DNA from 2 places in the Bacteroides sp. An279 genome. Region 2 is predicted to be linked to the other one. Evidence: riboswitches for the same ligand, from Rfam matches in the RefSeq annotation. Region 2 holds a riboswitch; the other holds the start of a gene.

Region 1 (15,791 bases), on a different contig from region 2:
ACAGAAGGCAAAAGAACTGTTACTCGACAAATACCTTATTATAACTTAGACATGATTATTTCGGTCGGTTATCGCGTAAACTCTTTACGCGGTACGCAATTCCGCATTTGGGCAAATAAAGTATTAAAAGAATATCTGGTGAAAGGTTATGCCGTCAATAAAGCTTTGACGGAACAACGCTACACGGAATTGAAACAGTTAGTCGCCGTCTTGGGCAGGACTGTCAAGGCACAAGAGGCATTAACTTCCGATGATGCCCTCAATCTGGTAGAAGTGGTTTCCGATTATGCTTATGCCCTCGATACGCTGGACAAGTACGATTATCAGCAGTTGGCGGTAGAGCAGACTACGAACGAAGCAAAGTTCCGTGCAACGTATGAAGGTGCCATGCAAGCTATCGAAGAACTGAAGGCAAAGTTCGGCGGAAGCCAATGGTTCGCCCATGAGAAAGATGTATGATATTCTGAAATCCATAGCCAAACAGTTTAGTTTTGAATATCCCGAAAATAAGTTACTTAAACTCGCTGCTGAAATCAAGAAAATTGTAGCAGATAAATCCAAGTACACCGACTGGTCCACTCGTGATGACATAAAGGCAGAACTGAAAATGGATTTGATTTTGGTCTTAACCGAATATGGCTACCCTCCAGTAACAAATGACGAGGTGTTTAAAACAATTTTGGAACAAGCGAAGAACTTCAAGAAATACAATAGATATAGTCAATCAGAAATAAAATGCGAAAAATCATTTGTCATGCTGCATAGTGAAGCATCTCGGATGCACCCACTTATCCACACAGGTGTTTTTAGAGCGTATGCGATACGCCCCTACAAGTAATTTATAAAATGTGCACACCGCATAGTGGCTTTAAATCGTGGGCACGATGGCTTTATTGCAGACCTATTGCACATTTAAAATAAAAACCTTACTTTTGCATCGTAATTGGTTCTGCCTGTCTGTTCAGACAAGCGGATTAAAAGGGAATCGGGTGAAAATCCCGGACAGTCCCGCTGCTGTGAAGCTTCAATAATCTTCCGGTAAAGGCTATTACCACTGATGCGTTGTATCTGAAAAACGTATTGGGAAGGTTCCGGAAGAGAAGTCAGTCAGAAGACCTGCCAAGAGTTTATGTTATCCGTGTGCGAGGACAACACGGTTAATTGGTTTATTGAATACACTTTTTATTTATGGTTAAACAAAAAAGCCGGCTTGTCTGGCTGTTATCGTTTTGGGCTGTATGGAACCATGCCTGCATTTTGTATGCCCAGAACTCGACCGACAGCCTGCAACACTTGAATGAAGTGCTGGTCACCGCACGTGCCTTGCAGAAAGACATCATTCCCGTACAGAGCTTGTCGGGAGAACAACTCCAAAGGCTAGGTTCGCACAACGTTGCTGACGCGTTACGCTATTTCTCTGGTGTACAACTGAAAGATTATGGAGGCATCGGAGGATTGAAAACGGTCAATATCCGAAGTATGGGTACCAACCACGTAGGGGTATTCTACGATGGCATCGAACTGGGAAATGCACAAAACGGAACTGTAGACCTGGGGCGTTTTTCGCTCGACAATATGGAAAGCGTCACACTCTACAACGGACAGAAAAGTGCCATTTTCCAGTCGGCTAAGGACTTTGGTTCGGCAGGTACCATCTATCTCCAGACGCGTATTCCCAAGTTTGAAGACAACAAGAAATATAATGTCAAGGCTACATTCAAGACCGGTTCGTTCGGAGTAGTAAACCCTGCCATCCTTTGGGAACAGCAAATCAACGAAAAGTTAAGCAGTTCCTTCAGTGCCGAGTATTTGTACACCACAGGTAAATATAAATTCCGCTATGCCACTGAAGGAGGCTATGACACCACTGCTGTGCGCCAGAATGGTGACGTAAACGCCCTGCGCATCGAGCATGGGTTATACGGTAACATCAAAAACGGCTACTGGCGTACCAAACTGTATGCTTACTTTTCCGACAGAGGTTATCCAGGAGCCATTGTGCGTAACAAGTTTACACACGAAGACCGCCAGAACGATGCCAATTTCTTTGCCCAAGCACTGTTCCGGAAAGATTTCTCGGAACGTTACCATTTTCTTGCCAGTGCCAAGTATGCCTACGATTACCTGCATTACCTTGCCGACCCGAACAAAGATGAATCGTTGATGTACATCAACAACCGTTACCGGCAGCAGGAACTTTATGTTTCGACTGCCAATTGCTTTGACCTGACACCGTACTGGAGCCTGAACCTGTCGGCAGACTGGCAATTCAACCTGCTGAATGCAAACTTGAAAGACTTTGTCTATCCACGGCGGAACACAGGACTTTTTGCTGCAGCCACAGCCTTTCATTTCGACTGTATACAATTGCAGGCAAGTGTACTGGGCACGTTTGTATCCGACCGTCTGAAAGAAAACGGACAACCGGCATCCGACAAGCTGGAATGGACACCATCGGTTATACTGAGCTACCGACCGTTTAAAAAGATAGACCTGAATTTCCGTGCCTTCTACAAACAGATATTTCGCATGCCTACCCTGAATGACCTGTACTACACATTCGTAGGCAATGCTTACCTTGACCCTGAATATACTCACCAATATAATATAGGTGTAACTTACAGAAAAGACTTCAAAAACCTGTGGATGAAACACATCGAGCTACAAGCCGATGTATATTACAACGAAGTAAAGAACAAGATAGTAGCAACCCCTACTTCCAACTTCTTCCGCTGGACCATGGTCAATCTGGGTGAAGTGGAAATCCGGGGCATAGATGTAGCTGTACAAACCGACTGGAAACTGGGTAAAGAAGCCTTGCTAAGCGGACGCTTGAATTACACTTATCAGAAAGCACAAGACTTTACCGATCCCGATAATGAATTTTATGGTGGACAAATACCCTACATACCCTGGCACAGCGGATCGGCAGCGGTTAACTTCAATTGGCGTTCATGGGAAGCCAGTTACAGTTTTATCTATACCGGCGAACGGTATTCTTCACAAGCCAACCTGCCCGTCAACTATCAACCGTCGTGGTACACCAGCGACTGTTCTCTTTCGAAACGGCAACGCATCCGTTCGCAAGAATTGAAACTGACTTTGGAAGTGAACAATCTGCTGAACCAACAATACGAAGTAGTATCGTGCTACCCGATGCCCGGCATCAATTTCAAATTCATCGTGCAATATATGTTTTAAAATATACCTCTTATGAAAATCAGAAGATATCCGCTTGTCCTGCTCCTGCTGGCATTGCTGTCGGGATGCAGGGAAGAACTGCCTGTGCTCGACTCGGAGCAGGAAATCATTACCTACCCTACCGACCCTAAGGACATTGAAGGCTTTTTTCTTCTCAACGAAGGAAACATGGGAAGCAACAAATGTACAATTGACTTTTTCAATGCACGGGGAGGATATTACCTTCGCAACATTTATCCGGAAAGCAACCCCGACATCGTAAAAGAACTGGGAGATGTAGGCAACGACATTCAGATACACGACGGAAAACTATATGTAGTGGTCAACTGTTCACACTTTGTAGAAGTGATGGACGCATGCACAGCCAAACATCTGGGAAGCGTCAACATTACTAATTGCCGCTACATAACCTTCGAAGATGACAAAGCCTATGTCAGTTCGTATGCCGGACCGGTCCAGATAGATCCAGAAGCACGCCCCGGCAAAGTGGTAGAATTTGATACGAATACTTTCCAGATAACCCGCGAAGTGGTAGTAGGTTATCAGCCTGAAGATATGGCTATCGTTAACGGAAGACTGTATGTAGCCAACTCGGGCGGTTACCGTTACCCGAATTATGACCGTACCATTTCGGTCATCGACTTAGAGAGTTTTCAAGTGGTCAACACCATTGATGTAGCCATCAACCTGCACCAGATGGAAAAAGACTCGAAAGGAAACCTGTATGTTATTTCACGGGGAGACTATTATGGAGAAGGCTCGGATATCTACGTCATAGACCCTACTACCGAAACCGTAACCGGAAACCTGGGAATCTCTGCCAACCAAATGTGGATGGATGACGACCTGCTTTACATCATCTCTTCCGAATGGAGCTACACAGCCGGAAACAACGAAGTAGGTTACCGCATCTACGATACGGCACAAGGCAAAATGATTTCCGACAAATTCATTACCGATGGCACAGAAGCCGATATCCGACTTCCATACGGCATTGCAGTCAACCCTGAAACCAAGGAAATCTATGTAAGCGATGCTACCGACTACGTAACACCGGGGTATCTTTACTGCTTCACCTCCGAAGGCAAAAAACAATGGAGCGTACGTACAGGCGATATTCCGGCACATTTCGCCTTTGCCACAGAACCTTTCTATTACAACGATGCTCCGGAAGAAACAACCAGTTCGGCATACATCACCCAAGTAATCGAATACATGCCAGCTCCAGGCCAGTTTGTCAATGCTATGCCTGAATACGAAGAAGGCGACACACAGGAAGACATGAACCGGAAAGCCTTGGAAGCTATCGGGAATAACAATCGTGGCATGATTTCGCTAGGAGGATATGGAGGTTATGTCATCGTAGGCTTCGACCATCGGATTGAAAACAAAGCAGGACTACGGGATTTCCGTATTCTGGGCAATGCTTTTCAAGGAGCTTCTACTGCTGCAAGCGGAGGCAGTTACGAACCGGGTATCATCCAAGTTGCATTAGACGAAAATCAAGACGGACAGCCAGACGATGGACAATGGTATGAAATAGCCGGAAGTGCCCATCACGACCCACAGCAGGAAACATGGTATGAAACAGCCCTGAACGCCGGTTGTGACATGGCTTTTTACAACGATTACGAAATTATTTACCAAGCTCCCGAAGGAGAACCGGCCACCGAAGAAGAACAACAAACGTACATCTGCTGGACAGACAACAAAGGACAAACAGGATACATCCGGAAAAACGTCCATAACACCCAGTCTTATTATCCACAATGGATTAGCGACAAGGAGTTACGCTTCGAAGGTTCACGACTTCCGCAAAATGGAATAGACCAAAGTGGAAACGGTACCTACTTTATCCTTTATCCGTTTACATACGGATATGCCGACAATGCCATGAATACCAATGATGAATCTGCTATTGACATTGACTGGGCAACCGACAGCGACGGTAATAAAGTCGATTTACCTGGTGTGGACCTCATTAAGATATATACCGGAATCAATCAGGAAAACGGATGGATAGGCGAATGCTCTACAGAAGTGAGTGGCGTGGAAGACCTGCACATGCTGGGTGAGGAAATCCCTACACGCTAACTTAGAAGCTGTTTTGAATTTCTCCAAAAAGTTTTTCTTGGCTTGATGTATCTGTTTTCGTGTGTGCTTTGGGCGATAAATTCAAAACAGCTTCTTAAGAACTGCCTGATAATGCTAATCAGAAGTTATACCATCGCGGTATGAAATTGTGCATTTTTGTTGATGCTATATAGAACACAGACTACATAAGAATACACAGAAGAATAGGTCAATAAACAATATGCTAATGTGAAAATATAGGTCATTCGCTGTAAGATTATTAATCTTACAACAGACGAGGTTATCCCGTTTTAACTAATCTGGGTATGATGAAGTACAGTAATGCGAGGCGGACAGAACGTAGACAGCATGCCGGAACTGTGGCATTAACAAAATACACAAATCCATACCGCGCATAGTATAATAGTATAACTCCCCTGATCCGCATAAATAACAAATTGATATACAAAACAAAAAAACAAAAGGAAATGAAGAACTTATGCAATTGGCTGCTGATACTGATTTTAATCGGTACCACAGCATGTAAAGACGACAACACTCCAGTAGAACTCCAAACACCGGTATTCGAATTGACCGACAGCATAGGGCAAGACCGACCTGTCACCGTGGTTCCGGGAGAGACCTGCCAGATAAAATACCTAGCCGAACATATAAACAGCATTACAGCCGACAACGTACCCGAGGGATGGCAAGTCAATATAAACGAAGAAACGACCTGCATTGGTATCACTGCCCCATCGGCTTCGGAAAATGTTTCCAAGACCTTCAGCTTGCAATTGACTGCACAAGGTGAAAACAGACAAACTGTTACACTCAGCATAAACTTCTATCTTGTCACATTCGATGACCCGAAAGGAACATTTGTTCTGAACGAAGGAAATATGACCTCCGAAAACGGCTCACTTCTTTACATTACCGCCGAAGGATACATCGTAGACAATGTATACAAACGAGTAAATGGTACAGAACTGGGCAATGTACCCCAAGACATGTGTCAATACAACGGAAAAACCTACATCATTTCCCAAAACGGGAACGGCAATGCGATGGGAGCAGAATCGGATAATGACGGCATGTTGGTCATAACCGACACACGTACACTAAAGAAACTGAAAAGTTATCCGAAAGAGACGCTCAGCCCGCTGGACTGGCCTACACACATTGCCGTTATCGATGAAGAACACATTTATATCCGTGACAATGCCGGTATATGGCGAATGAACGAAAACGATGCATCGCTGACCTTTATCAAAGGTTCGGAAGAAGCCCCCAAAGCACCGTTTGCCATTGTCAATGGAAAGGTGTACACCTATTACAACCAAAACTTCATGACAGGACTTTACGAAATCACTCCAGGTAATGACCAAATTACAAACATTTCAGTACCGTTCTATTCGTTATATGGTATTACAGGCATAGCTTCAGCTCCCGACAACTGCCTGTGGATAATGAGTACTAAATTTGGAGGTGAAATCTCCATGAACCGGTACAACCCTGCGACTCAAGAAGACCTGGAGCGAAATTACATCAGCGAAGTCCCGTCAGTCGGGTCATCAGGATGTGCCTTTGCCACACATGGCAACACAATTTATTATGCCAGTGGAACAACTATTTATCGCCTTGACTTCCGTCCAGACATAGACCAAGACAACAAAACACCACAAGATGAAATATTGACAGACTTGTCTTTGCTGGATGAAAAAGCCCAAATAATGTACAATGGCCTAGGGGTAAATCCCACCACAGGATATGTATATGCCAATACCCTGAAAGGAGTGGGACCGTTCTATACCACCAATCAACTTTGGGTATTCGACTTTGCAGGAAGCACCGGTACTCCTCTGTTCAAGTTTGAAAACTATACCCGCTTCCCGGCAGGCTTCTTCTTTATACCATGCGCAGTATAGATTTGTGCATTCTGTGTTCTATGATAGCATTCACAAAGAGACAAAAAGGTATTGGCATCTAACTTCCAGTCCGCCTGGCGGACGATAACTTCTTCCAACTCCTTCTTAACTCCTGATTGACATTACTAACTGAAATAAAAAAGAAATTACATTTTATGAGAAAAACAACGTTCTTCCTATTGGCAGGCTACTTATACTTTACAGCCTGCAGCTCGGACAACATCAAAACTCTCCATCCTGAATCTGAGCCTACCGACAGCATATCCCAACCAGCCCTTGAAGGATATGCTTCACCAAACGGCATATTAATACTGAACGGAGGGGCACGCATGCTAGAGAACGGCTCTTTATCCTACATTGCTCCTGATGGTACTGTAGAAACAAATGTATACAAAAAAGTAAATGGAACCGAACTGGGCAACCAGGCAGATGCCCTCTACCGTCATGGTAACAAACTTTATATTTTGTGTGACGACTATCTGAACCTTGACGAAGTCCCACAAGGAGACGGACTCCTGATTATCGCCGATGCAGAAACCATGAGAAAAGAAAAAGCCTATCCCCGTGAAATGATGACATTTGCCAGACCGGAGGGTTGCTTGCAAGAAAACGAACGCCTTGAAGTAGAAGCCAATTTATCGAACATCATTGTATTGGACGAACACAATGTATTTATCACAGACGCACAAGCTGCATATCGTTTCGACAGTACAACCGATGAACTGCATTTGATAGAAGGAAGCTATGCCTTAGGCAATCAAGGTGTTACCATCGAATCCATTATCTCTCCCAACGGTATGATGGCTATTGACGGCCATATCTATGCAGGAGCCGGCGGATTTTGGTCGGAGACAAAACTGGTAGAATTCAGCAAAGACAGCAACCAGATTAACCGCACGTTGGCTTTGGGAAAGGGGAATCTCATCAGTGGACTATGCCTGTTGGACGACGGTACGTTGGTAGCAGCCACATACACACGTGGAAACAACGTAACCTACCTTTATTATATCGACCTCGAATCATGGAACATCGCAAAAGAAACAGAAATCAGGACAAGCATCTCACCTGATTATTTCAACACCGCCTCGTCAAGTATTTTTTCGTATAAAAACAATATCTACTTCCCGGAAAGTGAAACTCGTATTTCACGCCTGTCAGCCGATAACGGAAAAATAGAACCGTACATCGACATCCGGAAAGATGCTCCGAATGCCAATGGTTTCGACTGTATGACCATTGATGCACAAAACGGCAAACTCTACATCTCCACACATTCAGAATGCTTTGAAAATGTCATTCCGCAGTCTAATGTCCTGATATACGACCTGAACTCAGACCGTACGCAGGCTACGCGCTGCATTTCCGATATCACACATTACGCCACAGGAATTTATCCCATGTAAAAAACAAGGCGAGGCTGTGATAAGATTATAAAAACAGCCTCGCCCCTTGGCTTATCATCGTTTCGCCTCTATCAGTCTTTCGCCTGATGTACGGTCAATTGTGGGAATGGGAAACCGATACCTTCCTTATTAAAGGTTTCATATACCGTCTTGTTCATATCGAAATAAACATCCCAATAGTCTGCCGTTTTTGCCCATGCACGTACCTTAATGTCCACACTACTTGCAGACAAAGCCCCTAAAGCAATCATCGGTGCCGGAGTCTTTAAGATACGCGGATCATTATCAATAATGCGTTGAAGCACTTCTTTTACCCGCTCAAAATCTTCACCATATTCTACACCGAACACCCATTCGGCACGACGTGTCTCCTGCTTACTGTAATTGGTGATGGCATTACTGCTCAATAATCCATTCGGTACATAAATAATCCGATTATCCACAGTGGTCAACACTGTATGGAATATCTGAATTTCTTTCACGGTGCCGCTTTCATCGTCAGGGCCATCGATATAGTCTCCCACCTTAAAAGGCTTGAACACCAGAATTATCAGACCACCGGCAAAATTAGACAGATTACCTGATAATGCCATACCAATAGCCACACCTGCCGAAGCCAGCAAAGCAGCCAGACTGGTAGTTTCCACTCCTAACTTGCTGATAACAGCAAAAGCAAGTACAATATTTAGCAACAAACTGACCAGACTTTCCAAAAAAGTCCGTACGCTCACTTCCAACTTCCTCCGTTCCAGTATTTTCCGGAACAGACGATTAATCTGCTTGATGACAAAACGCCCTATAATGAAGATTATCAAGGCAGCCAAAATACTTTTTCCCGCATCAATACTCCAATTCAACAGTTTGTCAAGCAAATCTTCTACATTAACTAATTTCGTTCCCGATTCTGCAGCCAGCAAAACCACATTCAATAAAGTTGATAATACCATAATTACTTCGTTTATTTGCACATTTCTTTTAATGAATGTCCGCATTTCACCTAATTGCCCCTACATAGGATGTTTTGCGGAATTCAATTTTCTTTCTTATACCTCCAGTTCACCTTTTCCCTGGCGGACAATTTCGGGTATATCTTCACAACAATTAATGACGGTAGAAGGTTCGATGCCTCCTATACCTCCGTCAATAATCAAATCGACTTCTTCGCCGAATTTTTCATCAATCAACTCAGGATCGGTTATATATTCTATATCCTCACCTTCCCGCAAAGGCAAGGTAGTGGTCAGAATCGGAGCTTCAAGCAAACGGCAAATTTCACGGATGATAGTATTATCGGGCACACGGATACCCACTTCTTTTCGGTTGCGAAATATCTTGGGCAGACGGCTGTCAGCTTTTAAGATAAAGGTAAAGGGACCGGGAAGATTACGTTTCATCAGCTTAAAAGTGGCATTCCCTACTTGCGCATATTCGCTGATATTGCTCAAATCGTAGCAAATGATAGAAAGGTTGTTCTTCTTCGGATTCAGGTTCTTCAGTCGGCAAATCTTTTCGATAGGACGTTCTTTCAAAGCGTGGCATCCCATCGCATACATCGTGTCGGTAGGATAAATGATAATTCCTCCGTCATTCAAGATATCCACGATATGCTGCAACACATCGGGATCATTGTGCTTGTCGTACAGTTTCTGTATCATAGGCTTCTTAAAAATTCACCACAGATTACACAGATTATTTTATTTATTTTTAATCTGTGTAATCTGTGGTGAAAAAAACATCACTTGCGGTCAGCTTTCAGCCGTTCTGCCATCGCCTTCGCCAGTTCTTTCGCCTGACGGGCGGTGTCCTGCCCCATGCTCTGCTTCATCTCAACCGGATTGCCTACAATTTCGAACTTCAACTTTTCGGCATATTCGGCAAGTTTCTTTACAGCTGCACTTGCCCAGGTATACGAACCGAAATAGCCCATCACACGGTTCTTCATCTCGCGGGCAGCTACCTTACTGAGCAAAGCTTCCATTTCGGGATAAAGATGCATATTATAGGTAGTACATCCCACTATCAGACCTTTGTAGCGGAAAATATCTGCCAAAATATACGAATGCGGTGTCTTCGATACGTTGTGCATCACGATGTTCTTGATACCCTGTGCGCTCAGCTCCTCGGCAATGGTTTCCGCCAGTTCTTCGGTATTGCCATACATCGTTCCGTATGCAATGACCACACCTTCCTCGCCTTCGTACCGGCTCAGGCGGTCATACAAGTCAACTACTTGCGGAATCTTCTCCGTCCATACCGGTCCGTGGGTAGAACAAATCATCTGAATATCAAGCCCCTTGCATTTCTGCAAAGCCTTCTGTACCGGATTGCCGAATTTACCGACAATGTTCGAGTAATACCGACGCATCTCACCTTCGTAGATTTCGGTATTGATATCCTTATCGATACAGCCACCGTTCAATGCACCAAAGCAACCAAACGCATCTCCCGAAAACAAGATACCTTCGGTTTCATCGAACGTAACCATCGTCTCGGGCCAATGTACCATTGGTATCAAGTAGAAACGCAAATTGTGATGCCCCAGTTTCAGGAAATCACCTTCACCCACTACATAACGGTCGCCTCCAATACCATAGAAACCTTCCACCATATCGAATGTTTTCTTGTTGCCTACCAATACGATATCGGGATAATATTGCTTGATCAAGGCAATAGAGCCAGAATGGTCAGGCTCCATATGGTTAATAATCAAGTAATTGATTTTACGGTCACCTATTACCGACTTGATTTTCTTCAGATATACTTCGAAGAAAGCCACATCAACCGTATCTACCAATGCTACCATCTCGTCATCGGCTATCAAATAAGAGTTATAAGACACTCCGTATGGTAATGGCCATAAATTTTCGAACAACGCTTTCGAGCGGTCGTTCACACCTACATAATGTACATTCCCTTTCAGTTTCATGATTGTTTCAAATTAGTGACTTTTAAACTTTAACCTTTTTACCTATTATTATATGTAATATTTTCCTTGCCAGGCATCACGCTCGCACATACGTCTCTGCAAGCGGGCGGTAAACTCGTGATTTTTCAATCCCCAGTCGGGAGCAAGCAACAGCTCTTTGGGAGATTGGGAAATGAAACGCTCCAACACCAGGTCTGGACGCAGATGTTCCACATAATCTATCACCACATCGATGTATTCATCGACCGAATACAAATGAAAATCGCTGGGATTTCTTTCATACTCGTATGCCATCCGTGTTCCTTTTATCAACTGCAACTGGTGCAGTTTCAAGGTAGTCAGCGGCAACAGCGACAAAGCCTTGGTCTGCTCCAGCAGTGCTTGTTTTCCATCTTCTCCCGGAAGACCTACTATGACATGACCTCCTGTCCGTATCCCCCTTTCCGCTGTACGCCGTACAGTTTCTTGGGTACAAGCAAAGGTATGTCCACGATTGATACGCTGCAAAATTACATCGTTTGTACTTTCTATCCCATACTCAACCAACAAAAATGTCCGTTCATTCAATTCAGACAGATAGTCCAACAATTCCTCCGGCATACAATCCGGACGCGTCCCGATTACCAATCCCACCACATCCGGCACAGCCAAAGCTTCCTCGTACATCTGCACCAGCTGCTCCAATCCGGCATAAGTGTTGGTATATGCCTGAAAATAAGCCAAATATTTCATCTGTGGATATTTACGGGAAAAGAACTGTTTCCCTTCTTCCAACTGCACTGCTATTGGTTTTTCCGTCCGGCAATATTCGGGATTGAATGTCTGGTTATTGCAGTACGTACAACCACCGTATCCCTTCGTGCCATCACGATTAGGACACGTAAATCCTGCATTTACCGACAACTTCTGCACTTTGAACGGAAAATGTGCTGCCAGAAAAGCCGAAAAGTCTTTGTAACGTACGCGTTTATCCATACATAACGATATTTCCGGCGCAAAGATACAAGTTTTTGACGAATACACCAAAAACACCAAGACTTATACTTTACAGTCACATACCTGTTATTTGCAACAAAGGAACACAATGTCTTTTACCATGTGTTCCTCTGCAACAAATAACAATAAGAGATAATTATACCACAAAACAACCTTAACGGACAGGCTGGATCATGAATGTAAATTGATAATCCTGATAAGGCATCTGATATTTTTCTAACGGTTTAGCTCCCCAGCTGTTAACACAACCCAGCCCTGCCTGACGCAAGGCTATCCTGACAACACTGAAGTTACGAGGTATCAATTCACCGGAGTGCGACCGATGGTCAAATTTATCAATGCCATCATCTAAATCACTGTCCAAGAAATTCAGTGCACTACACTCCATCGGAGTTGTCGCGCATATACGCAAGCCGTTACCGCTTTCGTCCAGCATATCCCAATACCTTACTTCAGTCTTGTTTCCACTTTCTTGCGGACGGATATAATTCCAGTATTGCCCAGCTACAGACTGAGTGTATACTCCCAGACGATTTCCTGAATTACGGTCTATATAATTCTCACGAGGTCCTTTTCCGTAAAAACGAATTTTCCCAAATGCTTTCGGCATGACCAGCTGCATACCGAATCGTCTCAGTTGAGGTTTCTGTTTTGATTCCGGATCAACAGTCAAAGCCTCTTTTATAACTAACTTTCCGTCCGAAGCCAGCATATAAGTCATTTTCAATTTCGATGCCACATCAGGCAAGTCATACTCTGCCAAAATTTCCGCACCGTTTTCCATTTCCCTGTAATCGAACCGGACAAGTTTCATCATCGGGTCACACCACACACGGGAATCCTTAGCATACCCTGCTCCATAATCTTTGTCGGTCGGTGCTCTCCAGAAATCAGGACGGATGGCATACCCTTTTTCCAGCATCGGTTTTCCGTCAATGTCCAAATAGTCAATCCAGCCGGTACGTTTATTGAAGGTTACAACTGTTTTGCCCGACTGCACAACCAGGCAAGCCAGAGTACTGTCGCAAATAATCCTGTTTTTCCCCATCAGCTTCTTCACATCCGGATATTCATTAAAAACAAACGAAACGGTAACTTATCAAACAGACAAGCCTGTATTTGCTTTTAAGCACTGCTTCTTTTATGCATTCAAATAAATAGATTTTATGGTTTCCATATCAAAACCGTACGGTTTCCATATCAAGAACGTACGGTTTCCATATCGAGAACGTACGGTTTTGAATTGGAAACCATAAAACTTACTGATATAAATTGCTATATTACCGCAAAAGCATTGGCATTACAACATACGCTTTCCGCAAATATGCTTTTTTCTATTTCCTCCACAGACTTTCGCCACTGTTCACCATTATTAACTATAAAAATTAGTTGAATAACTAAAACTTTTAGTTACTTTGCGGAAAACAAACAGAAATAGCATGAAAAGACTGACCGCAAAAGAAGAAGAAGTAATGGGATTTTTCTGGGAGAAAGGTCCTTTGTTCGTCAAGCAGCTGCTGGAGTTCTATCCCGAGCCGCGTCCGCACTTCAATACGCTTTCCACCATTGTGCGCGGACTGGAAGAGAAAGGCTATCTGGCGCATACGGCATTCGGCAATACGTACCAATACCGTGCCGCCGTGTCGAAAGACGAGTTCAAGCGCGGGACGCTGAAAAGCGTCATCAGCAAGTATTTCAACAATTCCTACTTAGGGGTGGTCTCTTCGCTGGTAAAGGAAGAGGAGATTTCGATAGAGGAGCTGAAAGAGCTTATCAAGCAAGTGGAGGAAGGGAAATAAGGTTGTGTTAGTTTTTGAGTTTTTGAGTTTTTTAGTTTTTGAGTTTTTGAGTTTGTCAGTTTGGAGTTATTGAATTACTAAAAGATAAACTCAAGAACTTAAAAACCAACAAACTTAAAAACTCAATATGAATGTCCTCATTTTGCCAAATTGCCTGTAGGGGCGTATCGCATACGCCCGAATGCATCAACTAATCCACGTGGATGTTTTTCAGGGCGTATGCGATACGCCCCTACATTGGCTATCTGCGGACATACTTAAAAACTTAAGAACTCAAAAACTTAAAAACTCAAAAAGATATGGGACTATTTTTTATCTATATACTGAAAGCATCGGTCTGCCTGGCTTTGTTCTACCTTTTTTATAAGGTATTGCTGAGCAAGGAAACGTTTCATCGGTTCAACCGGCTGGCATTGCTTGGCATATTGGTCTTGTCGTGCCTCCTGCCTGCGGTAAAGATTGCCATCAGCGAACCTACGGCATTGAACCAGACCGTATCGGACTTGGAAAGCCTGCTGATGCTGGCTGAACTTCGTGCAGGAACAGAAGCCGCGGAAACGGTTTCCCGGTTCGGATGGCAAGAAGCAATGGTAAGCATTTACCTGATAGGAGCTTTCTGCTGCTGCATCAAGAGCCTTATCGGAATCGGGCGGATATGTACCGTCATCCGCAGGAACCGGAAAGAAAGGCTGGCAGACGGGAGCATCCTGGTACGTTATCCGGGGAAAATCGCCCCGTTCAGCTGGATGCATTACATCGTGATGCCGGACACAGACCTGAAAGAAGACAACAGGGCGATAGTGGCACACGAGCAAGCCCACATCCGCCTCCGGCACTCGTGGGACCTGCTGCTTGCCCAAGCGTGCATCGTTGTGCAGTGGTTCAATCCGGCGGCATGGCTGGTGAAGCAAGAATTGCAGAACATCCACGAATACGAAGCCGACGAAGCCGTACTGGCATCCGGCGTCAACGCCAAGGAATATCAATTGTTATTAATAAAGAAAGCCGTTGGCTCAAGGCTCTACTCTCTCGCCAACAGCTTAAATCACAGTTCACTTAAAAAACGTATCACTATGATGATGAGAAAAAAATCGAACCCGTGGGCACGCGCCAAGTACCTCTACGTACTTCCGCTGGCTGCAGTAGCTGTAGCCGCTTTTGCCCGTCCCGAAATCTCGAAACCGCTGAATGAGATTTCACGTGTCAAAGTTACGGAATTTCCGGCAATATCCGATGCCGTAACAAGTGAAAGTATCGAAAAAACCGATACACTTAAAGGAAAGCCCCAAACGATAGTCATCGTGGGGGACAAAAACAATCCGGACAATGAGGAAGAACCTTATACGGCGGTAGAACAGATGCCCCAGTTCCCGGGCGGTCCAAGCGAATTGATGAAATACATCAGCGCGAACCTGCGCTATCCCGAAGATGCTAAGCAAGCAAAGAAATCGGGCAGGGTGATAGC
Region 2 (15,791 bases):
CCATCAATGCCGCCAAAGCATACAGAACAATATTACGCCCCTTAAGCACTTTACCGGCGGCAATCGCCTGCTCAGTAATATCCGCTACATTACCTGCCTCTGGCTTAGTGATAACCAGATGTTCACGGTTGACATAATACCCTGCGCTCCCTACACGAACACTTTTTTCTACTATATTTTCCATATTCTATTTTCTGTTTTATTTGTCAGACAAAGACACTTGATTATTTTCTTTATCCCATGTCAGATTAACATTACTTTCATCAGCTGCTTTTATGTCAAAGTTTTCATATCCGGAATATTCATAACGGAACATCGTTTTTCCTCCATTATAAAGCAATGCTTCCGGAGCTACACTGTAAGAAGTTCCGTCCACATAATCTTCTCCTTTCTTCAGCAGCAATTCTCCTCCGCCAAAATCCATATTGACACCTTGACCGTAAAACAAATCCCGAGTTTGGGAAAAATCGCGTAACGTCGTATTCCAACGTCCCAGCTTAATGCAGCAAGCTGCTTCTCTTACCGCAGGACGAGTAATGAATCCAGCCTCTGCCATTCTGAAATCTACCGGACCGCTTTGCGACACTTCGATGCTTCCATCATTGATGACATTCACCTGCAAATCTTCCCCTCCGGCACCCATCAAGTCACAATACATGCCATAACCTTGACTTACCGAATTAGAGCGTTCACTTCCTTCAATGGCAATGCTGATACAGCCCCGGTTCACCAAAGAAGGCATCTGCGTACGTCCGCCCGACAAAGGGTCGTACATCGCACAAACGACAGGATTCTCTGCGTTGCCCACAGCGGTATATCCTTCAGGAAGGTCAACCATGGTCAAGTCAACCACACCATTGTTTATCAAATTAGAATCCTCGTAACGGGTCATGCAAAGTATATAACCAGGCAACCGCATCTGCATCGTACCATCGTTTATCACATTCGATTTAGTACCGCCCGTAGTAATCATACGCGCGTCTTCGCATATATCCAATTCTGCGGTCATGACACCGTTATTGAATGCGGAAATGCTATTGCCGAATGTTGCCATACCACGCAAACGGGTAGCTACAGAACCGTTTCCATAAAAATGAATTTCGCCGTTATTAATCATCGATGAGTTTCCGCCTCCGTTCATTCCCATGACATAAATCGTAGAAGTCACAGACGGATCATGGTCAAAATACACATTGATGACCCCTTCATTAATAATCGTACTATTCGTTCCGACAAACATGGCGATCAAACGAAGATAAGTATAAGGACGTTCCGGGTCATCCGGAGTCTGAATCTGGTCCTTATACCGTTCCACTAAGTCTTTGGTATGAATGGTAATGGTTCCCCGATTGATAAGCACTACATCCTCTACCGTATTCAACGTATCCATTGCAAGCATCCCGCCATTATCCGTAAAGTTAATGCCAGCCATAGCGCAACAATTAAGCGTTGTCTCCGTCACACGGCCACTTGTCGTCAGAATAGTGGAAGTCATTTCGAATACCACATCGTCCTCGCTCACCCCCAAGACAATATCTTTCGTATTGACCACCGTAGCACCCGACTCGCCCGTTATCAATATTTCTTCCTCTTCTTCCGGAACGAATGCAGGCTCTTCATCCTCCGAGCAAGACGATATGGCAAACAACAATATGCCCCAAAACCATAATCCAATAAATTTTTTCATCGAGAATCAACTGTTTTGGTCCGATACTCATGCTTATTTATCCCACGGAAAAACCGTCTTGACTGGAGCGAACACATCAATGGCTTCTGTCTCACCGATAGCTACAAAACCATGAGGCACATCTGCGGGAACCAAATAAGCATCACCTTCTTTCAGTTCGTATTCCTTATCGCCAATCGTAAGGCGGAAACCACCCTTGATGACATATCCGAATTGTTCCTGCGGATGCGTATGCATACCTACCACACTTTGGTCAGACATATTCCAGTGCAATACATTCAGATTCTTGCCCATGGCGAAATCTTGACGGATTACACCTTTACCCATATCTACTTTTTCTACTTCTTTGTGATTAATCACCATCTTGTTGTCCATAATTTTCTGCATTTTAATTGTATAACATAAATTCTTACTTACTGATTATACATGTGTCACCCCGATGCAAAGCAACAGGAAGCTGATAAACCAATTCAGATACATCAGGCAGTACACCTCCATCCTCCAATATTAAGTTTAGCTCCGATAAGTCAAAACACGCACTTTGGCACACGAACAAGTCGTGTGTCTGCGAGAAGTCACGGCTGTGCGTTTTCCACGTACCGATTTTCAACTTCACCGGATTGTCTTCTTTCAACTGCATGTTCACGCCCAATTCTCCCGTTACATAATTCACAGGCCCTTCTTGAGTTACTTCCACTATCCCTTCATTGGAAACGAAACGAACCGGAGTTTCCCCATTATCTTTATTTTCCATCTGATAATAAAATCCGAAAGCAATCGCATCAGGACCAGAAGCTTTGCTACCTATCAAATGCACCTTAATCACTCCCCTATTGACTATCGGACTCGGCAATAAAGCACCCGGACGGAAATGCTCATACATACCCGTGGCCATTGGCGGGAAATTAAATAAATAAGGAATCTTCCCTTCAATCAAAGTGGCCAATGAAGTAACATAAATTTCACCGTCATTAAGCATTTGTGTACCTGTCACGCTTCCCATCGTCATCACACGTCCGGCCACACGCACTTCAATACGCCCTTTATTCCAAAGCGAACCATACATACCGGCTGTATGTAACACACGGGTTTGGAAAGCACGTTCCACATCTACCGTAATCAGTCCTTCATTCACCACATGCAAATGGTCGGCTACACCTCCTACACCACGCACCAATGCTTGCCAGGAACCATTGCCATAGAAATGAATTTCGCCTTTATTAACCAACATCGAATCAGCTTCCGCCCACATGGCACAACAATACATCGTAGTCTCGGCATCGGCGTCATGATCCATATAGACATTAATGACACCTTCGTTTATCAATACCGAATTTGCACCTGCAGCCATTGCATACCCACGCAAGGCATCTACCTGATAAGCATCCCCACACCGCTGTGCATTCCGAATATGAGCAGCATACAATTCTTTGAAATGAATGTCAATGACACCTTTATTTATAAGAGTAGCATTCGGAGCCAACATCATATCTCCTGGCGAAGAAGGATCTTCCGTCAATGCCACCAATCCACAAATCACATTATTCTGCAGCTTCCGGCTGACATTGAATTGTGCTCCGGCGGCATAACGGTAAATAAACAGATTCTGTTCCGAGGCATCTTCTATGCTTAAATGAAGTTCATTGACAGCATAAGCTCCTTCTCCAACTATCATCGCCTGAGGTGATACGATATTTTGTTTCATATCCGATTCCTGTTTTATTCAATTCATAAAATTATTTTTAGCAATAAGCCCACATTACTCAAATGCATTTCAAAACTAGCACAAATCAAAAACTTAACCAATCTCCGACTTCTATATCTTATATCAAAAAGTCCGGAAAGATGTATCAAAAGCCTATTAGCACAGTATCAAAATATCCTAAATGAATATCAAAAAGTCTATTTACCACTACTTGCCAGTGATTTACAACAGCCGGCAACATGCAATATATAATGCATCACTTTTTCAGATTACATTTTAAACCTATTTTGTCTGAACACAAAATTCACCCATTAAATAAGAAATAAAATGTATCTTATGGGCGTAAATATACTTATTATTTTATCAAAATGCAATCTTTTTAATGTATATTCATCATATTAAGAACAAAGTTAGTCAGTACAAGTTAACATGCCCTACAAAGCAGGCTAGAAAAGTTTCATGAAAATCACCACTATGTCTCACGAAAATCACATCAGGCAAGCAATAAACTGATTATCAAAAGATCTCTCCTTTCAGAAACTGTTTTGAATTAATCAAAGAATCAAAACAGTTAAAGTTGCTGATTGGTCATATTATCAATCCAAACGGTATCTTTTTATAGTTTCCATCTCAAAACCGTACGTTCTCCAATTGAAAACCGTACGTTCTCGATATGAAAACCGTACGGTTTCCATATGGAGAACGTAAAAAGAAGACAGTTTGAAACAGATACTGAACCTTTCAATCATACATTGATTTGTATCTGCCAAACAAACATAGGAACTTATTTTTCCTCGTCCAACGAAAGTTCTCTGCTTCTAAATTCAGAAGGCTTCATGCCATACCGCTTATGGAACTGGATATTAAAAGCCCCTTTAGACATTTGAGCTTCTTTGGCGATTGCATCCAACGTCCACTGTGGTTGCTCACGCATTAAGCGGACAGCATAATCAAGGCGGCAATTTTGTATGTACTGGGAAAAGCTTCAACAGGCAAACACCTTAAACAAAACCGCAAACTTATTGGCTGGGACATGAATCTCTTTCAACAATTCCTTCTTGTTAAATCCCGGACACAGATACAGCCGACGGCTCATGATTTCATAACTCACACGATCGTATAATGCACGGTCTCTTTCCCTTTACTCACTCCGGAATATACGGCACCACTTCCAGACGCGCCTCCGGATATTTCTCCTTCAGCAAATGCCGGATATACTCCTCCGTGTCTTGGCGAATCAGTGCATCATCTTCTTCGGGGAAAAGGTTATAAACCAGCGTATGCAGACGGATACCCCGCCGGTCTGCCGCCTCCAGGCTCAGCAACAAATGGTTGATGCTCCCCAGCCTGCCCGAGGTAACAAACACCAACGGATAATGATGCCGGGCAATGTAATCAATGGTCAGCAAATCGCGGGTCAAGGGCACCATCAGCCCTCCCGCTCCTTCCAGCAACACGGCGTCATAGCGTCCGCTCAGCGTTTGCGTAGCCCGCTCTATCTTATCGAAATCAATCGGGCGGCGGTCTATCTCCGCCGCCAAGTGCGGCGAACAGGGATAACTGAATATCTCGGGCATCGTCAGCCGCTCGTCGTCTTCGCGGAGCCAGCCCGTGCCCATCAGCCGGCGGTGCAGCGCGATGTCTTCCGATACGTCTTCATTACCCGTCTGTACAAGCTTTTGCGTAATGGTGCGGATGCCTGCTTCGTTCCACTTCCGCGCCAGATAACCCGTGGCATAACTCTTGCCGATATTGGTGTCAATGCCACTTACAAAATACACATTGTCTTTCATCTTTCGTTCTTTTAGTTCATTTTACATACTATATAAATGGGATGATACGTCAGCGTAACACCTCCGTCGGGAGCGGCATAACGTCCGGCATAACGCATACTGAAGTCTGCCAGCTTCTTCCGTGTCCAATGGCAGGGACGGATGCCTGTCACACCCGTATCTTTCAGGTGCCTCAGCACGTCCAGCGGAGTCGGGAAAGAAAGCTGCACACATGCTTCTGAAGCATGGACGATGTGATATGCCTCGGATAGTGCCACCTTCAGTTCGTCCAACGGACGGTAAGGAAGCCCGGCATCCGTCAGCGCACGGATTTCTTCGGCATTGTGTGGACCGAAGGTGCTAAAGGCAAGATAACCACGGCCGGACAACAGCTTGCGGCATCCCAACAAGAAACGTTCGGGCGCATCGAACCACTGCAACGCCGAGCACGACACAATCAAATCCTGGCCGGAAGGGAAATCAAGCGCCTCGGCATCCTTTGCCACAAAACTTACCTGCCCGCCCAGCAAGTCGGCGAAATAAGGTTCCACTTCAGGACAAAGGTCGTTCAGCACCAGCCGCTCCGGACACCAACGGTGCAAATAGGCACGGGTGAACAATCCGGTTCCGCACCCGATTTCGAGTACCCGGCGATGCGAGTCCGGCGACACATACCGCCCTATCAGGTCTGCCATACGCAAAGCAATGTCGCGTTGCACAAATGCCTGACGCGGATAACTGCCCGAAGCCTTGGCAAAACGATGACGGATCAGTGCCTTGTCCATACAGCCTCCTCTCCCGAAAGCAGGCGGTCGAACAATGCGCCGCCGTAATGCGCCACGTCTTTTTCAATGACCGCAGTCCCCCTCCACGCCTCGCGCTGGTTGGCAGGAGGAAAGATTTTATCGCCCGTCCCGACGATTGCCTTGTCCCATACGAAAGGAGCGGACGGACGGCGCACGTACTGCTCTAACGCCTGCAGCTCTTCGTGCAGTTCCGGTACCGGACGGTAAGGCGCGTGCGACAGAAATTCTTTCACCTGCTCCGCCGTCCCGCAAATGCGCCGGCGGAAACGTACCAACGCCGCATCCGAAAAATTCTCCAGCGTAGCGCGGAAGATAGCTTCGGGGATTCCCTTCCGGTCATCTATCGGGAAGGGCGTACCGCCTATGGCAAGCCTCATCTGCCACGGATAATCCTTGCCTGTCAAGACTTGTCCGGCAACCCACACGCCCATCGACCAAGCCAGCAGGCGGATTTCGCGATAACCGTCCAGCAGCGAATAGTCGAAATCCAACGTGCGGTAATCGAAACACAACAGATAATCGTACCCGTCTTCCACCGGACGGCTGAACAGGTGTTCGTCACTTCCCCACCCTGCAAAGAAAAGCAGCAGCCGGGGATTGTTTTCTTTCTTTATAAATCGTTGTTCCATATTGTTTTTATAAATATCCGCATTTCACCCAATGAGCTGTAGGGGCGTATCGCATACGCCCTGAAAGCATACGTGTGGATAGGTTGACGCATTCGGGCGTATGCGATACGCCCCTACATGGGATGATTGCGGATATTCATTTTGTTTTTTCACAAACCATTTTGTTACATTCTAATGGGAATCCGTCCTGCATTGTGCAGCAAGCTTTCCGGCGTGACATATATATTTAAGTCCCCCCTTCGGAGGGAATTGAGGGGGCTTCAATGGCTTCTACCAACCGTTCCACCTCTGCTTCGGGCAATGCCGCCGTGAGCGACAGGCGCAGGCGTGAGGTGCCTTCGGGAACCGTGGGCGGACGGACGGGGAGGACATAAAACCCGTTCCGTTGCATCTCCGCCGCCTTGAGGACAGTCTTTTCGCTCTCACCCACCACCAACGGAACAATGTGGCTCTCCGAAAGACAAGGATAACCCGCCCGGCGGACTGCTCCGCGCACCTTCTCCGCCATCGAAGCCAGCCGGATGCGACGGTCTTCCCACCCGTCCAGCCGCGAAAAAACGAATTTGGTCCACGCCACGTTGAGCGGCGGAAGCGCCGTGGTAAAGATAAGCGTCCGCATCCGGTTGACCAAATAATCGTGCATCAAACGGCTGCACACTACGTATGCCCCAACCGAAGCCAGCGCCTTGCCGAACGTGCCGCACAAGAAATCAATGTCCGCCAGACAGCCCTGCTCTTCGGCTATGCCCAGCCCCCGTTTTCCCCGCACGCCGACGGCATGTGCCTCATCGACATAAAGCATCACATTCGGATAAGCCTTCTTCAGTTCCGCCAGTGCGGCAAGCGGAGCCACATCGCCATCCATGCTGAACACGCTTTCGGTCACGATGATAAGCCTATCGAAAGCGGCATGATGTTTCTCCACCAGGCTCTGCAACTGCCTGTAATCCTGATGGCGGTAGCGGATGCACCGCGCCGCCGACAAGCGGATGCCGTCTATCAGGCTGGCGTGCACCAGCTTGTCGGCAAGTATCAGCGTATGCCCATCCGCCACAGCGGGCAGGATGCCCATGTTCAGGTGATAACCGCTGCTGAACGTCAAGGCACTTTCACGCCCGAACCGTCCGGCAAGCAATGCTTCCAATTCGCGGTGCACCGCAAAATTGCCCGTCAGCAGACGGGAAGAGGAAGCCGAAAGCAGGCGGTCTCTCTCCGGCACACTGCGGAGAAACTCCTTCTGCAAGTCTCTGTCGGAAGCCAGCCCCAAATAATCGTTCGACGCAACGTTCAGCATCCGCCGTCCGTCTTGCCCAATCCATACCCCGTCGTGTTCCGCTTCGGGCAAGGTGCGCAGGTTGCCTTCCCGCGCCAATGCGTGTAAAGTCTGTTCTTCTTTCATATTGCTTTGTTTTTTCACCACAGATTACACAGATTAATTAAATAAAAAATTTTTATTAATCTGTGTAATCTGTGGTGAATTATATCTCGCCCACTATCTTCACCAGCCCCGAAGTGAGCTTCGTCAGTTCATCGGGACGGATGACAAACGGCGGCATTATATAAACCAATTTACCGAAAGGACGAACCCAGATGCCTTCCTCCACAAAGCGTCGTTGCATCCATGCCATGTCCACCTCCCGCTTCGTTTCAATCACTCCGATGGCTCCCAAGACCCGCACATCCGCCACTTGCGGAAGCATACGGGCAGGCTCCAGCTCCCTGCGCAGTTGCGCCTCGATGCGCTCCACTTTCTCCTGCCAGCCATACGACAACAACAGGTCAATCGAAGCGCACGCCACCGAGCAAGCCAACGGATTGCCCATAAACGTAGGACCGTGCATAAACACACGAGGCTCGCACGATGAAATGCCTTCCGCCACTTTTGCATTGGCAAGCACCGCCGAGAATGTCATATACCCTCCGGTCAGCGCCTTTCCGATGCACATAATGTCCGGCTCTACACCGGCATGTTCCCAGGCGAACAGCTTTCCGGTACGCCCGAAACCGGTGGCTATCTCGTCGAAAAGCAACAGGACACCGTATTCACGGCACAGCTTCGCCGCCTCGCGCAGGTATTGCGGATGATAGAAACGCATGCCGCCCGCACCCTGTACGATGGGTTCCAGTATCAGTCCTGCCAGTTCTTCGTGATGCTTTTCCATAATCTCCCGCAACGGAAGGATATCGCTTTCGTCCCACTCGCCTCCGAAACGGCTTTCGGGAGCCGGCGCGAACCAGCGTACCGGCAATGCCGGACCAAACAGGCTGTGCATCCCCGTCACCGGGTCGCACACCGACATGGCATTCCACGTATCTCCATGATATCCCGAACGGATGGTCACAAAATTACTCTTTCCGGGATGTCCCATCGCATATTGGTATTGCACCGCCATTTTCAGCGCAACCTCTACAGCCACCGAACCGCTGTCGGCATAAAAGATGTGCCGCATCGAGGGCGGGACTATCTGCAACAGCTTCTTGCCTAAGGCAATGGCTGGCTCATGAGTCAGTCCGCCGAACATTACGTGTGCCATATCTTTCAATTGCCTTTCGATAGCCTCGTTCAGTTCGGGACGGTTGTATCCGTGCACGGCGCACCACCACGAAGACATGCCGTCTATCAGCCGAGTACCGTCCGCCAATGTTATCACGCACCCTTCCGCCCGTTTTACCTTGTACGTAGGCAACGGGTCGACCGCCGATGTGTAAGGATGCCACAAATGGTCGCGGTCGAACTTATCAACAAGTTTATCAACATTCATAACCTGCATTTTTTATCCGTTCTACATCTTCTTGTACCTTCGAACCCAGCGTGGTAAGCAAATCGCCCACAATCGCCGAATTAATCCCGGCATACAACGCACGGCGCACGCATGCCTCACTTAACCTTGAACGCCCTCCGGCAAAGCGCAGATAAGCTTCGGGATTTACCAGCCGGAACATTGCCACCGTGCGCAATACCTCTTCCTTCGATAAAGGAGCGACTTTTTCCAACGGCGTCCCTTTTATCGGCTGCAACAGGTTAAGTGGAATAGACTGTATATCCAACCCGTGCAACGTAAAAGCCAATTCCACCCGATGACGCATCGTCTCGCCCATCCCGATGATGCCTCCGCTGCACACTTCCATCCCTATGCGGCGCGCCGCCCGGATGGTCTCTATTTTCTCTGCCTGCGTATGGGTGGTGCAGAGATTCCCGAAATAAGAAGGCGCCGTCTCCAGGTTGCAATGATAACGGGTAACGCCCGCCTCATGTAAGGCACGCAACTGAGCCTCATCGGCAAGCCCCAACGAAGCGCATAAATGTATCCCACTATGCATACGCAAATAAGCGAAACGCTCGCACAAAACCTTTATCTCCTTATCCGAAGGACGCTTGCCGCTGGTCACCAGCGAGAAACGGTTCACGCCTTGCGCTTCATTCAACCGGGCATGACGAAGGCATTCTTCTTCCGACACCAGACCATATACCTGCACGCCCGTATCATAATACGCAGACTGGGCACACCATTTGCAATTCTCCGGACACCGTCCCGATTTCGCATTGATAATGGAACACATATCAAACTTCTGCGAGGCACACCTCACCGTAATCCGATGTGCCGCCTCACACAACACGCCCAACGGGGTTTCTTCGGCAACCCTCAGCACCTCATCGGGCTGAAGCGGCTTCCCTTCGTAAACAGCTTTCTCAATTCTTTCTATCATTTGAGCTTATAAGTCTTTAGGTTGAAACGCAGATTAGCGCAGATTAGCGCAGATTTTCGCAAATAAAAAATAATTATATCTGCGCTAATCTGCGTTTCAAAAAACATTAAAAGCGGAATGAGAGAAACCCGCTTGCGAGCCTTTCCCATTCCGCTTCCTATATTATATAAAGGTATATAACGCTCCGGACAAACAACAGATTTACCCGAAACCGATACCACTCTCTGCATCAAGAACAGAAGCAATACGGCATTCACTACCTGAGATGCGGACACTAAGATTCCTCCGCCCCCGTCATCTACAGCATCTTCCGCCATTCTCTCGTCAACGGACGTTCTCTGTTCCCGGTTCTCAGAAAAAGATTTGTTCTTGCTCAATGCCGCATCGGCAATGCTCCGGCATACATGCCCGATTGTCACAACAATGCGCAGACTCACGAACACGGCATACCCTTTCCGGCTCCACCGACGGAACCGGATACTGCCTGCCTTATGTGAACAAACCTTCTTCATGTTTTTACGTTCACCACAGATTACACAGATTAATTAAATTATTATTCTTAAATTTCATCTAATTAATCTGTGTAATCTGTGGTGAAAAACAAATATCAATATTCCACTTTAATATTCCGTTTCATTTCGTCTTCCACTACAGCCATCATGCCTTCTACCTGTGCCAAAGCCAACATACGGCCGTGGAACGAATAACCGGCATTGTAGCCTTTGTCTTCATCGCCCAACATCGTGCGCCCATGATCTACACGCATCGGAAGCCCCGGCTTTATTTGTTCGAAAATACGAATCAAGTCGATTACATGACCACGACCTTCCAAGTGCGAACTTTCGATAAAATTGCCGCCCGGCATAGCCGCCGTACTGCGCAGATGTACAAAATGCGTACGCGAAGCAAACTTCTTCGCCAATTCACGCGTATCGTTATGCTCGCCTGCGCTGAGCGAACCGGCACAGAAAGTCAAGCCATTGTGCGGATTGTCTACAGCATTCAAGAACCAAGCAATATCCTCTTCATTGGTCACAATACGTGGCAAGCCCAGAATCTGGAAAGGAGGGTCATCGGGATGCACACACATATTCACTCCGTATTCTTCGCATACCGGCATAATGGCAGCCAGAAAATAACGCATGTTCTCACGCAACGCAGCACGGTCGATTCCGTCATACAAAGCCAACAGGTTGCGGAAAATAGCCACCGGATTCTTGTCGCCTTCCTTGATATTTCCGTTTACGAATCCCTGTGTCTTCACGATAATCGAATCAATCAGTTCGTCTTTCTCGGCTTCGGTAATCACTTTGTCCAGTTCAGCCACCTTGCGCAGTTCTTCTTCCGTATAGTCCGCCTCGGCACCTTTGCGTTTCAGAATCATCGTATCGAAATAAGCGAAACGTACGCGGTCGAAATACAACGAACTGGAACCGTCTGCCCACGGATGCTGCAAGTCGGTACGCACCCAGTCGATGACCGGCATAAAATTATAACATACCGTCTTTACACCGCATTTGCCCAGATTGGCAAGGCTCACCTTATAGTTTTCAATCAGTTGGTCGCGTTCCGGACCGGCATATTTGATAGCCTCGCACACCGGCAAGCTTTCCACTACCGACCATCTCAACCCGTACGATTCGATGTACGACTTCAAGTCATTAATAGCCTCCTCGGTCCATATATCACCGTTGGGCACTTCATGAAGTGCTGTCACAATACCTTCTACGCCGATTTGGCGCAACATGGGAAGCGTAATCTTATCTTTCTTCCCAAACCATCTCCAAGTTTTTTCCATCATATATACGAGTTCTTGAGTTTTTAAGTTCGTAAGTTTTATCAGTTCTTTGAAAAAAAACAGCGAAAGTTATCAAGAATATTCCAAATTGACAAATTTCTGAAGTAATATTTAAAAAGTATCAGCCTGTGCTTCTGTTTATGCATACAGGCATTGTCTGTTTCATACAGGATAAATGAGCTTTACCAATATAATTTGACCACCCTTGTGTTGTGCCGCGAGAATATATATACATTGGCAATTGCAGATACATGAACTGCTATTGAAACCTATCTTCGTTCTGCAATCATACTGGCTAAAAGAAAACCTTCACTGACGAGCCGGGCCAATACCGGGAATGTAGCTTAACAAAAAAAATCAGGATGTCAAACAAGAAACATTCATTATAAATTAAGTTTTCCAATAAATAGCGATACAAGCCACTAAATCGGCATTTTTATTTTCAGAAGTTATTCAATTTAGACAACCTCAGCAAAAGTACATTTTGAAAAATGTGCCAAATCACTACCTTTGCAAATGTTTTTCTTATGGTAACAAAAAAGTTTCAATAGGGAATGCCGCGCACATCGGCAACAGTACCCGCTGCTGTGATTTCCAAAACTCGGGACATGCAAATGCAGCCACTGCCTCGAACAGGTGGGAAGGCGTCTGCAGAGAGGAATCAGTCAGAAGACCTGCCATGGAAAAACAGAATTTATGTTTCACTTAAAAACACAAGACGTATGAATACTGCAGACATTTGCATTATCAAACGGGACGGAAAGCGGGAAGACTTTTCGGCATCCAAAATCTCGAATGCCATCGGGAAAGCATTCCAAGCTACAGGCTTGGAACGCCAAGAAGCATTGATTGATGAAATCACCCAGCGGGTCATTTCCCATTTCGAACATCTAACATTAAATGTAGAGGAAATCCAAGACCTCGTAGAAAACGAACTGATGAAAGTGCAGCCCGAAGTAGCGAAGAAATACATCATCTACCGCCAGTGGCGCAATACCGAACGCGAGCGCAAGACACAGATGAAACACATCATGGACGGCATCGTGGCAATAGACAAGAACGACGTGAACCTGAGCAACGCCAACATGTCGAGCCATACACCTGCCGGACAGATGATGACCTTCGCCTCGGAAGTCACCAAAGACTACACGTATAAATACCTGCTGCCCAAACCATATGCCGAAGCGCACCGCATGGGGGATATCCATATTCATGACCTGGATTATTATCCCACCAAAACCACCACGTGTATCCAATATGACTTGGATGACCTGTTCGAACGGGGATTCCATACCAAGAACGGAAGCATCCGCACGCCCCAGTCTATCCAAAGCTATGCCACACTGGCTACCATTATCTTCCAGACCAACCAGAACGAGCAGCACGGAGGGCAAGCGATTCCGGCATTCGACTTCTTCATGGCAAAAGGCGTATTGAAAAGCTATCAGAAAGCGATTGTAACGGACATTGCTTTCTATGTGGAAATGAAAGGTACGCCGATAGACGAAAAAGCCCTGACGGAACACGTACGCAAACACCTGACTTCGATAGAACCGGACACAAAAGCCCAAAAGGCTTTCCTTACAGCACTGGCAAACGAAGGCTGCTTCCTCACCGAAGAAGAATCGGCGCACATCCTGCACTCCGCCCACAAGCAAGTGCGGAAAGACACGCATCAGGCTATGGAAGGATTTATCCACAACCTGAACACCATGCACTCGCGAGGCGGGAACCAAGTGGTATTCAGTTCCATCAATTACGGGACGGACACTTCTCCCGAAGGACGGATGGTCATCGAAGAACTGCTCCAAGCCACCGTTGAAGGACTGGGCACGCAAGGCGAAGTGCCGGTATTCCCCATCCAGATATTCAAGATAAAAGACGGGGTATCCTACTCGGATGCCGATTATCAGAAAGCAATGACCGACTTTGAAGCAGCACTGAACGGCGGAATGACTTTCGAGGCACCCAACTTTGACTTGTTCCTGAAAGCATGCCGCACTACGGCGAAAGCCCTTTTCCCGAACTTCATGTTCTTAGACACCCCGTTCAACCAAAACGAGAAATGGAATCCGAACGACCCGAAGCGGTACCGCTACGAGCTTGCCACCATGGGATGCCGCACCCGTGTATTCGAAAACCTGAACGGCGAAAAGACCAGTCTGGGACGGGGAAACCTTTCGTTTACCACAATGAACCTGCCCCGCCTTGCCATCGAAGCACGCCGGGAAGCAGAGCGCACATCGGGAAGCCAAAGCCAGGAGGCCATCGAACAACACGCCAAAGAGCTGTTCCTGCAATCGGTGCACCGCATGTCGGAATTTATCGGAGAACAACTGTATGTCCGCTACCAATACCAGCGGACCGCCCTTGCCCGCCAGTTCCCGTTCATGATGAGCAACGATGTATGGAAAGGAGGAGGCAAACTGAATCCGAACGATGAAGTGGGCGACGTATTGAAACAAGGCACGTTGGGCATCGGCTTTATCGGCGGACACAATGCCATGACCGCACTTTACGGCACAGGGCACGGGCATAACCGCAAAGCATGGAACACCTTATACGAGGCAATAGAGGAAATGAACCGGGTAGCAGACGAATTCAAACAGAAATATGGACTGAACTACTCGATACTCGCCACGCCTGCCGAAGGGCTTTCCGGACGTTTCACCCGTATCGACCGCAAGAAATACGGCATTATTCCCGGTGTGACAGACCGTGATTATTACGTCAACTCGTTCCACGTAGACGTGAAAGAACCCATCAGCATCGTTGAGAAAATCAAATGCGAGTCACCGTTTCACGCCTTGACACGGGGTGGACACATCACGTATGTGGAACTGGACGGCGAAGCGCAAAAGAATGTGCGCGCCATTGCCAAGATTGTCAAAGTGATGCACGATGAAGGCATCGGCTACGGTTCTATCAACCATCCGGTAGACACATGCCATAACTGCGGATACCGAGGTGTAATCTACGACAAATGCCCCATCTGCAACAGCGAGAACATCCTCCGCATGCGCCGCATCACAGGTTATCTGACCGGGGACTTAAACAGTTGGAATTCTGCCAAACGTGCCGAAGAACGCGACCGTGTAAAACATCATTAAAAAAGTGCTCCATTACCTCTACACATATCCCGAAACCATTGTCGACGGTGAAGGCATCCGCTTTTCCATCTACCTTGCCGGATGCAGCCACCGTTGCAAAGGATGCCACAATCCTGAATCGTGGAATCCGTCAGCTGGGTTTCCTTTGACAGAAACGGCAATCAAAACAATGATTGACCAGATTAACGCCAATCCGCTGCTGGACGGCATCACATTCTCTGGAGGAGACCCTTTCTACAATCCCAAAGAATTTCTGCCGGTTATCCGGAAATTCCATGAATATACCAAACTAAATATCTGGTGTTACACCGGATACACCTACGAAACATTACTTGCCGACCCTCTCCGCCGACCAATCCTCGACTATATCGACGTATTGGTAGACGGGAAATTCGAACAGGCATTATATTCTCCCTATCTGGAATTCCGCGGCAGCAGTAACCAACGTATCTTAAAACTGAAAGATAAATTTAACATTTCACCCTAAAAAGCAACATTGAAGTTACGTTTTCATCAGGTTCATTCATCAAGGATAAATCTATCATTTCAGCTATAAAAAACAATCGTTATCGCGCA

The links. A riboswitch is a leader RNA that binds a small molecule or an ion and turns the genes downstream of it on or off. The one in region 2 is predicted to bind cobalamin.
Region 1: linked by a shared signal. The riboswitch ahead of B5F78_RS00015 (TonB-dependent receptor) and the one ahead of B5F78_RS06260 (anaerobic ribonucleoside triphosphate reductase) in region 2 are both predicted to bind cobalamin.

The regions. Positions count from the first base shown of each region.
Region 1 covers NZ_NFJA01000001.1:160-15,950, forward strand. Annotated here, with positions in the region: partial or broken gene rhuM (RhuM family protein) at 1-459, shown strand, start outside; gene B5F78_RS00010 (type I restriction enzyme endonuclease domain-containing protein) at 443-838, shown strand; cobalamin riboswitch at 928-1,138, shown strand; gene B5F78_RS00015 (TonB-dependent receptor) at 1,189-3,201, shown strand; partial or broken gene B5F78_RS18000 (YncE family protein) at 3,214-4,353, shown strand; gene B5F78_RS00025 (DUF5074 domain-containing protein) at 5,763-7,202, shown strand; gene B5F78_RS00030 (DUF5074 domain-containing protein) at 7,358-8,605, shown strand; gene B5F78_RS00035 (mechanosensitive ion channel family protein) at 8,677-9,552, opposite strand; gene B5F78_RS00040 (L-threonylcarbamoyladenylate synthase) at 9,649-10,260, opposite strand; gene B5F78_RS00045 (FprA family A-type flavoprotein) at 10,341-11,531, opposite strand; gene B5F78_RS00050 (TIGR01212 family radical SAM protein) at 11,580-12,506, opposite strand; gene B5F78_RS00055 (beta-galactosidase small subunit) at 12,682-13,587, opposite strand; gene B5F78_RS00060 (BlaI/MecI/CopY family transcriptional regulator) at 13,967-14,326, shown strand; gene B5F78_RS00065 (M56 family metallopeptidase) at 14,626-15,791, shown strand, end outside.
Region 2 covers NZ_NFJA01000025.1:609-16,399, reverse strand. Annotated here, with positions in the region: gene B5F78_RS06325 (hypothetical protein) at 1-184, opposite strand, end outside; gene B5F78_RS06320 (hypothetical protein) at 200-1,687, opposite strand; gene B5F78_RS06315 (cupin domain-containing protein) at 1,721-2,062, opposite strand; gene B5F78_RS06310 (hypothetical protein) at 2,097-3,392, opposite strand; partial or broken gene B5F78_RS06305 (helix-turn-helix domain-containing protein) at 4,177-4,365, opposite strand; gene bioD (dethiobiotin synthase) at 4,538-5,185, opposite strand; gene bioC (malonyl-ACP O-methyltransferase BioC) at 5,197-5,949, opposite strand; gene B5F78_RS06290 (DUF452 family protein) at 5,934-6,599, opposite strand; gene B5F78_RS06285 (8-amino-7-oxononanoate synthase) at 6,826-7,998, opposite strand; gene bioA (adenosylmethionine--8-amino-7-oxononanoate transaminase) at 8,078-9,361, opposite strand; gene bioB (biotin synthase BioB) at 9,351-10,307, opposite strand; gene B5F78_RS06270 (hypothetical protein) at 10,304-10,819, opposite strand; gene uxuA (mannonate dehydratase) at 10,915-12,108, opposite strand; cobalamin riboswitch at 12,617-12,801, shown strand; gene B5F78_RS06260 (anaerobic ribonucleoside triphosphate reductase) at 12,828-15,215, shown strand; gene nrdG (anaerobic ribonucleoside-triphosphate reductase activating protein) at 15,220-15,702, shown strand.